2 regions of the Herbaspirillum sp. C7C2 genome follow, and region 1 is predicted to be linked to the other one. Evidence: predicted binding sites of a transcription regulator. Region 1 holds the regulator's gene; the other holds the start of a gene.
What was found. The regulator sigma-54, encoded in region 1, starts transcription at its own class of promoters, with help from an activator protein. The targets are predictions, from matches to a motif close to TGGCANGNAANCTGCTTT.
Positions count from the first base shown of each region.

Region 2: a site for sigma-54 is predicted at 3,429-3,446, ahead of urtA (urea ABC transporter substrate-binding protein). Genes of this name have one in related genera too.

Region 1 covers NZ_JABXGI010000016.1:23,927-31,768, reverse strand. The annotation lists gene HWE04_RS17990 (cation:proton antiporter domain-containing protein) at 1-1,110, opposite strand, end outside; gene HWE04_RS17985 (KpsF/GutQ family sugar-phosphate isomerase) at 1,474-2,502, shown strand; gene HWE04_RS17980 (KdsC family phosphatase) at 2,502-3,056, shown strand; gene lptC (LPS export ABC transporter periplasmic protein LptC) at 3,053-3,661, shown strand; gene lptA (lipopolysaccharide transport periplasmic protein LptA) at 3,713-4,336, shown strand; gene lptB (LPS export ABC transporter ATP-binding protein) at 4,339-5,079, shown strand; gene HWE04_RS17960 (RNA polymerase factor sigma-54) at 5,147-6,637, shown strand; gene hpf (ribosome hibernation-promoting factor, HPF/YfiA family) at 6,796-7,158, shown strand; gene grxD (Grx4 family monothiol glutaredoxin) at 7,532-7,842, shown strand, end outside.
Region 2 covers NZ_JABXGI010000011.1:17,077-24,119, forward strand. The annotation lists gene urtC (urea ABC transporter permease subunit UrtC) at 1-270, opposite strand, end outside; gene urtB (urea ABC transporter permease subunit UrtB) at 267-1,883, opposite strand; gene urtA (urea ABC transporter substrate-binding protein) at 2,122-3,375, opposite strand; gene HWE04_RS15210 (ferritin-like domain-containing protein) at 3,792-4,619, opposite strand; gene HWE04_RS15215 (sensor domain-containing diguanylate cyclase) at 4,767-6,488, opposite strand; gene HWE04_RS15220 (ABC transporter substrate-binding protein) at 6,511-7,043, opposite strand, start outside.

The sequences.
Region 1 (7,842 bases):
CATCGCTGCCAGGATCACCTGGATCAGCAAGGGATCGACCAGCTTGAGTCCGCCGGCCTGGCTCAGCAGCACGAAGCCGAATTCCCCGGCCTGCGCCAGGCCCAGGCCGACCCGCAGCGCCACGCCGGTGGACGATCCGAACAGTCTCGCCAGCCCGGCAATGAGGGCAAACTTGAGCAGCACCGGCCCGGTCAGAAGGAGCAGCACCAGGAACCAGTGATCGACCACCGTGCGCACATTGAGCAGCATGCCGATGGTGATGAAGAACAGGCCCAGCAGGACATCGCGGAAGGACTTGATGTCTTCTTCCACCTGGTGCTTGAACTCGGTCTCGGAAATGAGCATGCCGGCGATGAAGGCGCCCAGGGCCAGGGACAAGCCGGCCTTTTCGGTGATCCAGGCCGCGCCCAGGGTGATCAGCAGCAGGTTCAGCATGAACAGTTCCTGCGAGCGCCGCTTGACCACGATGCGGAACCAGCCACGCATGAGCTTGCTGCCGAAGAACAGCAGCAGCGCCAGCACCACCATCGCCTTGCCCACGGCCCAACCCAGCGTGACCATGATGTTGCCGGAATTGTTGGCCAGCGCCGGCACCACGATCAACAGCGGCACCAGGGCCAGATCCTGGAACAGCAGCACGCCCATGATGCGGCGGCCATGCTCGGTTTCCAGTTCCAGTCGTTCGGTGAGCAGCTTGGAGACGATGGCGGTGGATGACATGGTCAGGGCGCCGCCGAGCGCGAAGGCCGCCTGCCAGCTCACGTTGATGAACTGCGGCAGCACCATGGCCGAGCCCCAGGCCATCACCATGGTAGCGGCAATGGTGGTGGCCACCTGCGCCACGCCCAGCCCGAAGACGATATGGCGCATGGCCGACAGCTTGGCCAGGGAAAACTCCAGGCCGATGGAAAACATCAGGAACACCACCCCGAACTCGGCCAGGGCATGGGTGGTTTCATTGTCTTCGGCGAAGGCCAGCCCGTGCGGGCCGATGATGATGCCCACCACCAGATAGCCCAGCATGGGCGGCAACTGCATCATGCGGAAGGCGACCACGCCCAGCACCGCCGCAGCCAGAAGGAAGAGTGTCAGTTCCAGTCCGGAAAACATGGCTTGTTTGGTTTCTTATGACAATGCAGTGAATATGAGCAATTTGACAACGCACCAGAGCAAGGCAGCGCGGGAGAGTGTTCACCGCAGCTCACCGCGGCGGATAGCGAAGGCGGGCCGCAACGGTGCATCCCGGTCGGCGGAGCCGGGCTCCCTGGTTTATGCCGGCCTGATACCGGCGCGCCCCATGCTCCGTGTTCCGTGTTCTGTGCCCCGCCTCCTGCAGTGCTGCCGGAAGCGGCATAGACTCCCCCTGGCGAGCATGTTGCGGTGCGTCGCAATCCTGCACCTTATATCAAGCTCAACAGCATTCCCTTACATCTGGCAAGTTTTTTGCTTTGCTAATTCGTTTATACTTCGGTTATGAGTGTAACCGATGACAAAACCACATCTGCATCTTTTTCCGCCGAGGCTGCCCGCCGTGCCGTCGAGCTGGCGCGCCAGACCCTGCAGATCGAAGCCGATGCCATCCTGGCGCTGAAGAGCCGCCTGCGCGACGATAGCGCCGAGCCCTTGGCACAAGCCGTGCAGGCCGTGCTGCAATGCCAGGGCCGCACCGTGGTGTCGGGCATTGGCAAATCAGGCCACATCGGCCGCAAGATCGCCGCCACGCTCGCCTCCACCGGCAGCCCCTCGCTGTTCATGCATCCGGCCGAAGCCGCCCATGGCGACCTGGGCATGGTGACCCCCAAGGACGTCTTCATCGCCATTTCCAACTCTGGCGAAACCGCCGAGCTGCTGGCGATCGTCCCCATCATCAAGCGCATGGGCGCCGTGATCATCGCCATGACCGGCCATGACGATTCCAGCCTGGCCCGGATGGCGGCGGTGCACCTCAACGTCGGAGTGGCCAAGGAAGCCTGTACCCTGAACCTGGCGCCCACCGCCAGCACCACGGCCACGCTGGCCATGGGCGATGCGCTGGCGGTATCGCTGCTGGACGCCCGCGGCTTCCTCGAAGAAGATTTCGCGCGCTCCCACCCCGGTGGCGCGCTGGGCCGCCGCCTGCTGACCCACGTGCGTGACGTGATGCGCAGTGGCGAGGCCATCCCGGCGGTGCGTCCGGATGTCTCGCTGTCGGCCGCGCTGATGGAAATCACGCGCAAGGGCATGGCCATGACGGCCGTGGTGGATGAGCAGTTCCGGCCGATCGGCGTATTCACTGACGGCGACCTGCGCCGCCTGCTGGAGCGGGGCCAGGATTTCACCAGCTTCAGCATCGCCGAAGTGATGCACGCCCAGCCGCAAAGCATCAACCAGGATCGGCTGGCGGTGGACGCCGTGCAGCTGATGGAACAATTCCGTATCAACCAGTTGCTGGTCACCGATGCCGAGGGCGTCCTCACGGGCGCGCTGCACATCCATGACCTGACCCGCGCCAAGGTAATCTGATGACCGCGTCCGCCTTCACCAGCTCCCTGCCGCCGGACGCCCTCGCCAAGGCAGCCGGCGTTCGCCTGATGATCTTCGATGTCGATGGCGTCCTGACCGACGGCGGCCTGTTCTACGGCGAAGAGGGTGAGGCCTTCAAGCGCTTCAACGCCCTCGATGGCCACGGCATCAAGATGATGCAACAGTTCGGCACGGCCGCCGCCATCATTACCGCACGCCAGTCGCCCTATGTACTGCGGCGCGCGCGTGACCTCGGCATCGCCCACGTGTTCCAGGGCGTACACGACAAACGCCAGGCCTTCGAACAACTGCTGCAGCACACCCAGCTCACGGCGGCCGCGTGTGGCTACCTGGGCGACGACATCATCGACCTGCCGGTCCTGACCCGCGTCGCCTTCAAGGCGTGCGTGGCCAACGGTCACCGCGAGGTCAAGGCGCGCTGCGATTACGTAACCCAGGCCACTGGCGGCAACGGCGCGGTGCGCGAAGTCTGCGACCTGGTCCTGGCCGCGCAGGGCAACTACGAGGCGGCGCTGGCGCCGTACCTGGCATGAGCGGGCGCAGCGGAGAACGCGCCGCCGAGCGCATCCGGCTGGCGGTGATCGTGGTGATCCTGATCGGTGCGGCCCTGGGCAGCTTCTGGGTACTGCAGGCCTTGCGCGCCTCCAGCGACCAGCACGCAGTACAGCGCCCACGTGGCAAACCCGATTACTACCTGGAAAACTTCAGCTACGTGAAACTCGGTCCCACGGGACTTCCGCGCTATGACGTTTCCGGGACCAAGATGGTCCACTTCCCGCTGGACGACTCCTTCGAAATTACCAAGCCCGTGGTGCACAGCCTGGACAAGGACAAGCCTCCGATGGAACTGTATTCCGACACGGCGCGCGTGACCGACGACCAGACCCAGATCCACATGTATGGCAATGCCAACGCCATCCGCGGCGCCGCCAACGGCCGTGCGCCGATGCATCTGGTCTCGGAATACCTGCTGCTGCTACCCGATGACGAGATCGTCAAGACCGACAAACCGGTTGCAATGACGATGGGCACCACCAGATTGAATGGAGTGGGCATGCTGGCCAACAACGCCACCCAGGTCGTGCAGTTGTTCGGCAATGTGCGCGGTTATTACGAGCCCGCGCCCAAGAAACGCTAACCCGTTTGTCTCCACGATAAAAACGCCAAGAACCGACCAGACAGGAAATCCATGAAACGCTCACTCTTACTGCCGATGCTGATGCTGGCTGCCGTGTGCGGCGTGGCCCACGCCGAAAAGGCGGACTCCACCAAGCCCACCAACATCGAGGCGGACCAGATGGTCTACGACGACGTGCGCCAGGTGAAGACCTTCACCGGCAACGTCGTCATGACCCGCGGCACCCTGATCATCAAGGCAGGCCGCGTGGTGCTCACGACCGACCAGTACGGCTATGAAAATGCGGTGCTGTACGCGGCTCCTGGTGCACTGGCGAACTTCCGCCAGAAGCGCGATGGCGGCCCCAACCTGTGGATCGAGGGCCAGGCCGAACGCATCGAGTATTCCGAGCAGACCGAAATCTCCAAGTTGTTCCAGCGGGCGCACATTCAGCGCATGGATGGCAACCGCATCACTGACGAAGTCAATGGCGAATTCATCTCTTATGACAGCCGCGCCGAGTTCTACTCCGTCAACAACACCGCCAGCGGCGAAAGCAAGCCGGGGGCAGGACGCATCACTGCCGTGATCCAGCCCAAGAACCCGCCGCCGGCGGATGCCGCCCAGCCTTCCACGCCCGCCCAGCCCGCTACGCCGGCACCGGCCCAGCGCCGTCAGAACGGAAAGGACCAGTAACGATGGCAAGCTCACTGGTCGTTCGCGGCCTGAAGAAAAGCTATGGTGCGCGCCAGGTGGTGCGTGACGTCTCCATGGAAGTGCGTAGTGGCGAAGTGGTCGGCCTGCTTGGCCCCAACGGTGCCGGCAAGACAACCTCGTTCTACATGATCGTCGGCCTGGTCCCCTCGGACGGTGGCGAAATCGATCTGGACGGTTCGCCCATCTCGCGCCTGCCGATCCACAAGCGCGCCACGCTGGGGCTGTCCTACCTGCCGCAGGAAGCCTCGGTGTTCCGCAAGCTGACGGTGGAAGACAACATCCGCGCCGTGCTGGAGCTGCGCCAGGAGGACGGCAAGCCGCTCTCGCGCGATGAAATCGAGGGCCGCCTGAACAACCTGCTGCATGAACTGCAGATCGAAAAGCTGCGCGAGAGCCAGGCACTGTCGCTCTCCGGTGGCGAACGCCGCCGCGTGGAAATCGCCCGCGCACTGGCCACCGATCCGCGCTTCGTGCTGCTGGACGAACCGTTTGCCGGTATCGACCCGATTGCCGTGATCGAAATCCAGCGCATCGTGCGCTTCCTCAAGGAACGCGGCATCGGCGTGCTCATCACCGACCACAACGTGCGGGAAACCCTGGGTATCTGCGACCGCGCCTACATCATCAACCAGGGCACGGTGCTGGCCAGCGGTAACCCGGAAGAGATCATCGCCAACGAATCGGTGCGCCGCGTATACCTGGGCGAACACTTCCGCATGTAGCACCCGCCGTCCATCGGCCACACAACGGTATTGCAACCAGCGGGCCACGCCGCTCCCAGAAAGACAGATGAAACAGTCGCTCCAGTTACGTACCTCGCAGCACCTCGCATTGACGCCGCAACTGCAGCAGTCGATCAGGCTGTTGCAACTGTCGACGCTGGAACTGCACCAGGAACTGGAACAGATCCTGTCCGACAATCCCCTGCTCGAACGCCTGGACGACGCTCTCGACAATTCGGTGCGCCTGTTGGCCGATGGCGCGGTCTCTTCCGCGCCCTCCACCGGAGTGGCCGAGCCCGCTGGCGACAGCGGCAACGAAGCAGCCCCCTCCGCTACTGATGGCGAAGCCAGTTTCGACTATCAGGACAACAGCCCCGAGAGCGGTGTCAGTGGCGAATCCGACTGGAGCTTCGACGACGTGGCACGCAGTGGCAAATCGCCCGACGACGACGATGCCCGCCCGCAACTGGAAGCGCATGAGCTGACCCTGCGCGAACACCTGCTGGAACAGATACGGGTCACCGCCCGCACACACCGCGACCGTGCGCTGCTGGAACTGCTCACCGATGCGCTGGACGAAAGCGGTTACCTGGAGGAACCGCTGGAAGACATCCTGGCGCGCCTGCCGGAAGAGCTGGGCGTTGACTTGGAAGAACTGTCGATCTCGCTGAAGCTGCTGCAGAGCCTGGACCCGGCCGGGGTGGGTGCGCGTAGTGCCGGTGAATGTCTGGCACTGCAGATCCGCCGCCTGCCCAAGGTGCCCTTCGTCACCCGCAAGCTTGCCTTGAGGATTGTCGAGGATTACCTGCCGCTATTCGCACAGCGCGATTTCAACAAGATCAAGAAGGCTCTCGATTGCGATGACGAGGACCTGCGCGAAGCACAGGCGGTGATCCGTCAGTGCCGTCCGCATCCGGGTGCCGAATTCGCGCGCGATGCTTCGGACTACGTGGTGCCGGACGTGATTGTCAAACAGACAAAGAACGGCTGGCAGGTCATGCTCAACCATGAGGTCATGCCCAAGCTGCGCGTCAATGCAATGTATGCGAGTGCGCTCAAGCAGGCCAAGGGCGAAGGATCGCTGTCGTCGCAGTTGCAGGAAGCTAAGTGGCTCATCAAGAACATGCGGCAACGTTTCGATACAATTTTGCGAGTCGCGCAGGCTATTGTCGAACGTCAAAGAAACTTCTTTTCACATGGCGCAGTGGCCATGCGGCCCCTTGTGCTGCGTGAAATTGCTGATACACTGGGTCTACACGAGAGCACAATCTCTCGCGTGACAACTCAAAAATACATGCTCACGCCGCACGGCATGTTCGAGTTGAAGTACTTCTTCGGTAGCCACGTCGCGACTGAAACCGGAGGCGAAGCCTCCTCCACCGCGATACGGGCGCTGATCAAACAGTTGATAGGAGCCGAAAACCCGCAGACCCCATTATCCGATAGCAAGATTGCGGATATGCTGGCAGAACAAGGCATGGTGGTCGCGCGACGCACAGTCGCCAAATACCGCGAAGTGTTGAAGATTCCGCCAGTCAATCTCCGCAAGTCCCTCTGAGCTTTCCTCAGTTTTTCTGTAGCAGTACCGTTGCTGTGTTCAGGCAAGCATCCCTACCTGGTGCCCATGCCATCCGACACGAAGACCGTGCCCGTGGTACAGCAGCTGTAGACGATGCATCGCACGAACCTCCAGTGACCTCACGATAGGAGTCTTGTATGAATCTGACCATCAGTGGACACCACCTCGAACTGACCCCCGCCATCCGGGAATACGTGCAAAGCAAGCTGGCCCGTATCAAGCGCCATTTCGACAACGTGATCGACGTCAGCGTGATCCTGAGCGTAGATAAACTCACAGAAAAGGAAAAGCGCCAAAAAGCGGAAATCAACGTCCACATCAAGGGGAAGGATCTACATGCGGAAAGCATTGCGCACGACCTCTATGCCGCTATTGATGCCCTGATCGACAAGCTCGACCGCCAGGTCATCAAGCACAAGGACCGCTTGCAGGAGCATCACTCCATGGCCAAGCGTCTGCCCGACGATACCCCCGCTGATGCAGTGGCTGGCGCGGCATAAGACAAGGATTCAGGACCATTCCTGCCGGCGGGTGCGCAACGACAGCGTGACGCATAAGGTGGGAATCTCATGAGGAAGGGGCGCGCAAGCGCCCTTTTTCATTTTGCGGCGCCGGGGCCGGTTTCATTTCCTGTGGCAAACAGTGATCCCGCGTCCATCATCGCCGCTGTTCTCCCGAAGCGGCTCGCAATGAGACTTGAAGAGGCTCCTCCCGCCCTCATCTTGGTGGCAAGGTCCAAAGCGGAAATCGTATAAATGATTTCCACCAAGCAATGCCGGACGACACCCCAACCACGCCGCAACCCTGCCGACTTCAACGCGAGCGGCGGCTTTTCCCTATAATGTCGGCAATCCCATTTTTAAAGGCATAGCCATGAGCGACGTCCAATCCTGGATCAAAGAAACCGTGACCCAAAACCCTGTCGTGCTGTTCATGAAGGGAACCGCCCAGTTCCCGCAATGCGGCTTCTCCGGCAAGGCCATCCAGCTGCTCAAGGCCAGCGGCGCCGAGAACATCGTCACCGTCAATGTGCTGGAAAGCGCCGATGTGCGTCAGGGCATCAAGGAATATTCGAACTGGCCAACCATTCCCCAGCTGTACGTGAAGGGTGAATTCGTCGGCGGCTCGGACATCATGAGCGAAATGTACGCCTCGGGCGAACTGCAGACCCTGATCAAGGGCTA
Region 2 (7,043 bases), on a different contig from region 1:
ATGCGCGTAACCACCCAGCGCGAAGAACACGCCATGGCCCAGCGACAGGATGCCGGTGTAACCCCAGACCAGGTCCAGCGCCAGCGCCGCCATGGCGTAGCACATGAACTTGCCGACCAGCGCGATGGTATAGGACGACACGTGCAGGCTGCTGTCCGCCGGGAACAGCAGGTTGCAGATCGGCAGCAGCGCCAATACCACGGTGCAGATGACGATCCCGGCCCAGGCCGGGCGATTGAACAGCGAGGGGCGCATGATCATAGTGCTCATTCGACGCTCCTTCCCTTGAGTGCGAAGAGACCTTGCGGACGCTTCTGGATGAATACGATGATGAAGACCAGGATGGCGATCTTGGCCAGCACGGCGCCGGCCATCGGCTCCAGGAACTTGTTGACTTCGCCCAGGCCGAAGGCGGCGATCACGGTACCGGCCAGTTGGCCCACGCCACCCAGCACCACCACCATGAAGGAGTCCACGATATAGCCCTGGCCCAGGTCGGGGCCGACGTTGCCCAGCTGCGAGAGCGCCACGCCACCGAGACCGGCGATGCCGCAGCCCAGGCCGAAGGTCATCATGTCGATCTTGCCGGTGGACACGCCCACGCAATCGGCCATACGGCGGTTCTGCGTGACGGCGCGCACGAACAGGCCCAGGCGGGTCTTGTTCAGGATCAGCCACACCGCAAACACTACGAACAGCGCAAAGAACACGATCACGATGCGGTTATAGGACAGTACCAGCGAGCCCAACACGGTGACCCCGCCCGACATCCAGCTCGGGTTGGCCACTTCCACGTTCTGGGCGCCGAAGATGGAGCGCACGCCTTGCATCAACATCAGGCTGATGCCCCAGGTGCAGAGCAGGGTCTCCAGCGGACGGCCGTAGAGCCAGCGGATCACCAGCCGTTCCAGCGCGATACCGACGGCCGCGGCGACGATGAAGGCCGCCGGCAGGGCCACCACCAGATAGGCATCGATGGCGCCCGGGAAGAACTTGCGGAACACCAGCTGGCACACATAGGTGGTATAGGCGCCGATCATCAGCAATTCACCATGGGCCATGTTGATGATGCCCATCAGGCCAAAGGTAATGGCCAGGCCCAGCGCGGCCAGCAGCAGTACGCTGCCCAGTGAGACGCCATAGAACAGCTTGCCGGCGAAGTCCACGATGGCCAGGTGGCGGTCCAGCGCCGACAGGGTGCGCACGGCTTCCACCCGCACGCCTTCATCGGGTTCGACATAGGAGCCATCCGGATTCTTGGCCAGCATGTTTTCCAGCGCCGGCTTCAGTGAGGCATTGGTGGTCTCGGCCAGCGTCTTCACCGCAGCACGGCGCGCGGCCGGGTCGGTGGCATGCAGGTTGGCAGTGGCCTGCACCTGCAGCAGCACGTCCTTGATCTGGGGATCGCTCTCCTTGGCCAGCGCCTTTTCGATCAGCGGGATCTGCGCCGGGTCGGCATTCTTCAGGAGCTCGCTGGCGGCGGCCAGGCGCTGGTCGCGTTGCGGCGAGAGCAGCTTCAAGCCCGACAGGGCGCCGTCGACGGCGCCACGCAGGCGGTTGTTGACGGTGATGCCCTCTGCATCATCGGGTGCCGGGCCGGTCTGGTCGGTGGCCGGGTTGAAGGCCTTGCCGGCATCATCGACGATGAGCACGTCACCGGCAGGGGTGACATAGAGCGCGTCGCTGTTCAAGGCATTGAGAATCTTGAGGGCGTCGTCGTTGGCCAGCGCCGCAATCTGGTTGACGGCGGCGATGCGCGCGTCGGGGTCGTCTCCGCCAAGGGGCTTGAGCAGGTCCGGTGCGATGGCCGCGCCCGCCGTCAGGGCGTGGACGCAAAGCCAGGTCGCGAGGAGCCCGCGTAGGAACTGGATGGCTGGTGTCATGATGGTGTGCGCCTCGAAGCGCGAGCCGGACACGAAGCCGTGGCCGATGCGCATCGTCGGGCGTTCTTCTTGTGGAGGGAGGAACGTGCGGCGGTTGGAGCGCCTTCGATACGCCGCCCACGCGGCTACTCAGATCGGACGGTCCGTGGGTTGTGCAACAAGGACCCGTTCGGACTGAGTAGCCGCAACGCGGCGTATCGAAGGCGCTCCGAAAGAACGCCTTGCAACTACAACAAGCTTAGTTCTTCTGCTTGCTTTCGTTACCCGGGATATACGGGCTCCACGGTTGCGCGCGGATGGTGGTCTTGGTCTTGTAGACCACGTTGAACTGACCGTCGGCCTTGATTTCGCCGATCATCACGGGCTTGTGCAGGTGGTGGTTGGTCTTGTCCATTTCCAGCGTGTAGCCCGACGGTGCCTTGTAGGTCTGGCCGCCCATGGCCGCGATCACCTTGTCGGTGTCGGTGGACTTGGCCTTTTCCACGGCCTGTGCCCACATGTGGATACCCACGTAGGTGGCTTCCATCGGGTCGTTGGTCACGACGGTATCAGCGTTGGGCAGGTTCTTGGCCTTGGCGTATTCCTTCCACTTCTTGATGAAGGCGGTGTTGACCGGGTTCTTCACCGACTCGAAGTAGTTCCAGGCAGCCAGGTGGCCTACCAGCGGCTTGGTATCCACGCCACGCAGTTCTTCTTCACCCACAGAGAATGCCACCACCGGCACGTCGGTCGCCTTCAGGCCGGCGTTGCCCAGTTCCTTGTAGAAGGGCACGTTGGAGTCGCCGTTGATGGTCGAGATCACAGCGGTCTTGCCACCGGCCGAGAACTTCTTGATGTTGGCCACGATGGTCTGGTAGTCGGAGTGACCGAAGGGGGTGTAGACCTCGTCGATGTCGGAGTCCTTCACGCCCTTGCTGTGCAGGAAGGCGCGCAGGATCTTGTTGGTGGTGCGCGGGTAGACATAGTCGGTACCCAGCAGCACGAAGCGCTTGGCGCCGCCACCTTCCTTGGACATCAGGTATTCGACCGCAGGGATGGCCTGCTGGTTGGGCGCAGCACCAGTGTAGAAGACGTTCTTCTCCAGCTCTTCACCTTCGTATTGCACCGGGTAGAACAGCAGGCTGTTCAGTTCCTTGAAGACCGGCAGCACCGACTTGCGCGACACCGAGGTCCAGCAACCGAACACCACCGACACCTTGTCCTGCGAAATCAGCTGGCGAGCCTTTTCTGCGAACAGCGGCCAGTTGGAAGCGGGGTCAACGATCACCGGTTCCAGCTTCTTGCCCATCACGCCGCCGGCGGCGTTGATTTCGTCGATGGTCATCAGGGCCACGTCCTTCAGGGACGTTTCGGAGATGGCCATGGTGCCCGACAGCGAGTGCAGGATACCGACCTTGATGGTGTCGGCCGCGAAGGCGGAGGGCAGCCAGGAGGATGCGGCCAGTGCGAATGCGCCCAGTGCGGTGGCTTTCAGTACGGTACGACGTGACATGTGGTGCTCCCTCGAGAAAAGTTTTGGAAGATTTTTTTCACTGCCCAGTCGCTTTAGCAGAATGCGTGCCAATGGCGCGCCACGGGCGCAGGCCTGCATCAAAGCGGGGCGGGACGAGACGGCGGGAGGGAGAAATGTTGTCAGCCGGAACAGATTTGCGCACCAAAGGTGAGCGCAATTGTCGACAGCGTCATGGTGCAACGGCAATATTCACCAAGCTGGCGCTTCTTGATGCCCGATCTTGGGGCAAGTCGCCAGGCGCCAGCCCAGGCGGGTTTGGCGTGATTTGGAGAGGATCGCACCGGGCAGCAGGCGGGCCGTCAGGATTGTTAACAATGGGATCCGGCCGGATGCGGGGTACTGCACTTCATGGGCTCCTTGCGGCCCCTGCAGCCGGACCATCCATTGCAGGGCGTTCAGCGCAACAGCACGTGCTGCATGAATTGCCGCAGGGGAAATTCGATCATGTTCTGTAGCGCTACCGGCAGCTCCAGCGGCCGCATGATCATCTTGATGGTGGTCTCGGGTTTGAGATTCACGCGCACCGTGCGGCTCATGCGCGAGGCCAGTTCCTTGAGCCGCACCGGGTCGGCTGCCAGCTCCGGCTTGTGCATCATCACCACATGGCGGATGGCGCAGTCGGCGTCCTCGTTCTTGAGTTCCAGCGTACGCCGGCTCAGGGTGCCGAAGACGCGCGAGCGGCCGATGTTTTCCTGGCGGCGGTAACGGCGGAAGTACTGGTAGAAGTGCTTGTAGTGGTTGACCTCGTCAGTGGCGATCAGGCCCGCCAGGTGCTTGAGTACCGGCTCGTCCGTGGCACGCGCCAGGGCGCGGTAGTAGGTGGAGGTCCCGGTCTCGACCACGCAGCGCGCCGCCAGCTCCTGGGCGCGGGTGGGTTCGAGCAGCTCGACCTTGCAGTAACCGGAATACTCGTCGAGGAAGCTTTGATAGGCACGCTGCCAGTCGAACTCCGGCCAGACGTGTTCGACATAGGCGCGCAGCGCCGCGCCGTGTTGCAGTTCTTCCTTTTCCCATTGTTCGCGCAGCCAGCTCTCGACCTCGGCATCGCCCTTGTAGTATTCCACCAGGTTGTGCGTGTAAAGGTCCGAACCGCTTTCCACGAAGGAGGCACAGGCGACCAGATAGAACAGGTCTTCATCGTGGCGTACGCGCTCCAGGTCAATGCGGTTCAGGTCGATGTCTTCGATGGTCCAGTGTTTTTTTTCTTGGCGACTCGGGTTCATCTGCTATACCTCTCTCAAGGGTGACGGGTTGGCATAGCGGTATGATGCAGCGCACGGTCAATGGTTCAGGGCGGAATAGCCGCGCTTTATCAAACTTTACAAAGGGACTTCCATCGTCAGCGCTTTGTCAGCAGGCAGGAGTCGGACTCACAGGTTGCGTGTGGCATCGCTGCCCAGCACCACCCGGTTGCGGCCCTGGTATTTGGCGTGATACAGCGCCTGGTCGGCAATGCGTACCACCTGCTCGGCGGTGGTGCTGTCGTCGGCCTGCAGGGCGGCCACGCCGATGCTGGCGGTGATGTAGCCGGAGGGCGAATCGGCATGCGGCAGCTTCAGTTCGAAGATGGCCTGGCAGATGTTCTCGGCCTGCTGCAGGGCATGCGCGGTATCGCTCTCGGCGATGATGACGCTGAACTCCTCGCCACCGTAGCGGGCCACCAAATCGGTCGCCCGGCGTGAACTCTTCTGCAGCACCCGCGCCACGATGCGCAGGCATTCGTCGCCGGCCACATGGCCATAACGGTCGTTGTATTTCTTGAAGTAATCCACGTCCAGCATCAGCAAGGCCAGCGGATGACCGGAGCGCACCGAGCGCCGCAGCTCATTGACCAGCACCTCGTCGAAGCGTCGCCGATTGGCCACGCCGGTCAGCCCATCGGTGGCCGAGAGCGCTTCCAGCTTCCGGTTGGCGCGCTCCAGCTCGTGCGTGCGCAGCGCCACCTGCTGTTCCAGTTCTTCCTTGTTCTGCTGCAGCTTGCCGGCCATCTCATTGAACTTGCGCGAGAGCACGGCGATCTCGTCGCCCCCTTCCTGCGCCACCCGCACCGTGGTATCGCCGCTGCCGGCTTCCTTCATGGCACCGACCAGCCGCTGCAGCGGTACGCTGATGCTGCGCGCGATCAGCGCCGAGAGCAGCAGCGAGACCGCAAAGCAGCCCAGGCCGATGGCGATGATCTTGTCGCGTACCGAACGGGTGTCGGCGTTGAGCTTGTCGCTGGGCGTGGTACTGACCACCCACCACGACGAGTGTGGCAGCTTGGCGATGGCGGCGTAGTAGCGTGTCTTGTCCAGCCCGGTATAGGCGATGAAGTCGCTGGTGCGCCGTTGCGACAGGCTTTCCGAGATGCCGCTCAGCAAGGCCGGATCGGCGGTGCTGGCGCTGCCGTCGCGCCCCTGCACCACCACCGTGCCATCGCTGGCGTCGACGATGAAGATGCTGGAGTCATAGCCCAGTTCCACGCCCTCGAAGATGCTGAAGAAATAGCTCGGCCTCACTCCCACGAACAGATAGCCGGCCGGACGGTTGTTGCCGGTAAAGCGGATCTCACGCAGCATGGCCACGCTCTTCTGGCCGTGGCCGGCGTGATAGAGCGTCCACCAGGCGCGCCCACCCAGGTCGGGGGCCTCTTCGGCCACGCGGCTGATGCTGCCGGCCAGCGGCGCGAAGATCTGCGGATCGATGACCTGGCGCCGCCGGTCCAGCAGGTATTTCTGGTTGACGTCAGGCAAGGCCCCATAGGTATCGAGCAGCACCCGAGCTACGCCGCTGCGGGCCGCCGCACTGGCGGCCTCATGGCCGCTGTAATAATCGCCCAGCAGGCGCTGTAGCTTGTCCGAGAGCGCCAGTTCCTCGCTGGTGTCCTCGATCTTTTCCATGCGCAGCAGCAGGTTCTGTGAAATCTGCCGGGCTACCTGCACCGAGTAGGCGCGCACCTTGTCCTGGGTCGCGCGGCTGGTCTCACGGTAGGCCAGCAGCCCCGAGATCAACAGCGGCACCAGCGACACCAGGATGAAGGAATTGATCAGCCGATAGCGGATCTCGATCCTGCGCAGGAAACCCAGGGAGAGGAAGTCTAGCCGTCTATGCATGGAACATATCCTGTCTCCCGCCTCACTTGCCCGCCAGGCCGGCCTGTTCGGCGATGGAATCCTGCAGTGCACGCGCGGCCTGCGCCGGCATGGAGCTGCCCGCCAGGACTGCCTGCAGCTGCTTATGCAAGACCTCGATGGTATTGACCGGTAACAGCGAGTAGTACAGACCGGGCGCATTGGTGCGCGCCGCGTCGCGTGTCATCTCGTCCAACAGCGCAAACAGCGCCCGGTCGCCCTTGACGTCGCCTGCGATCACGCGGAAGGGCGGGATGTTCTGGCGCTTGCCCTGCCAGATGCTCATGCCCGGGCCATACAGGAAATCCAGGAACTGCGCCGCGACTTCCCGGTGCCGCGCGCTGCTGCCCTGGGCCACGGCAAAACCGGTCTCGCTGCCGATGACCGGCCTGATGGGCTGGCCCTTGTCGTTCCACGGTGGCACGAAGACGCCCACCCGCATCCCGCGCCCATGCATCAGCATGCCTGCCGCCCAGGTTCCCTGGAAGGTCATCGCCACACGGCCCTCGGCAAACTGGTTCAGGGTGGCATCGTATC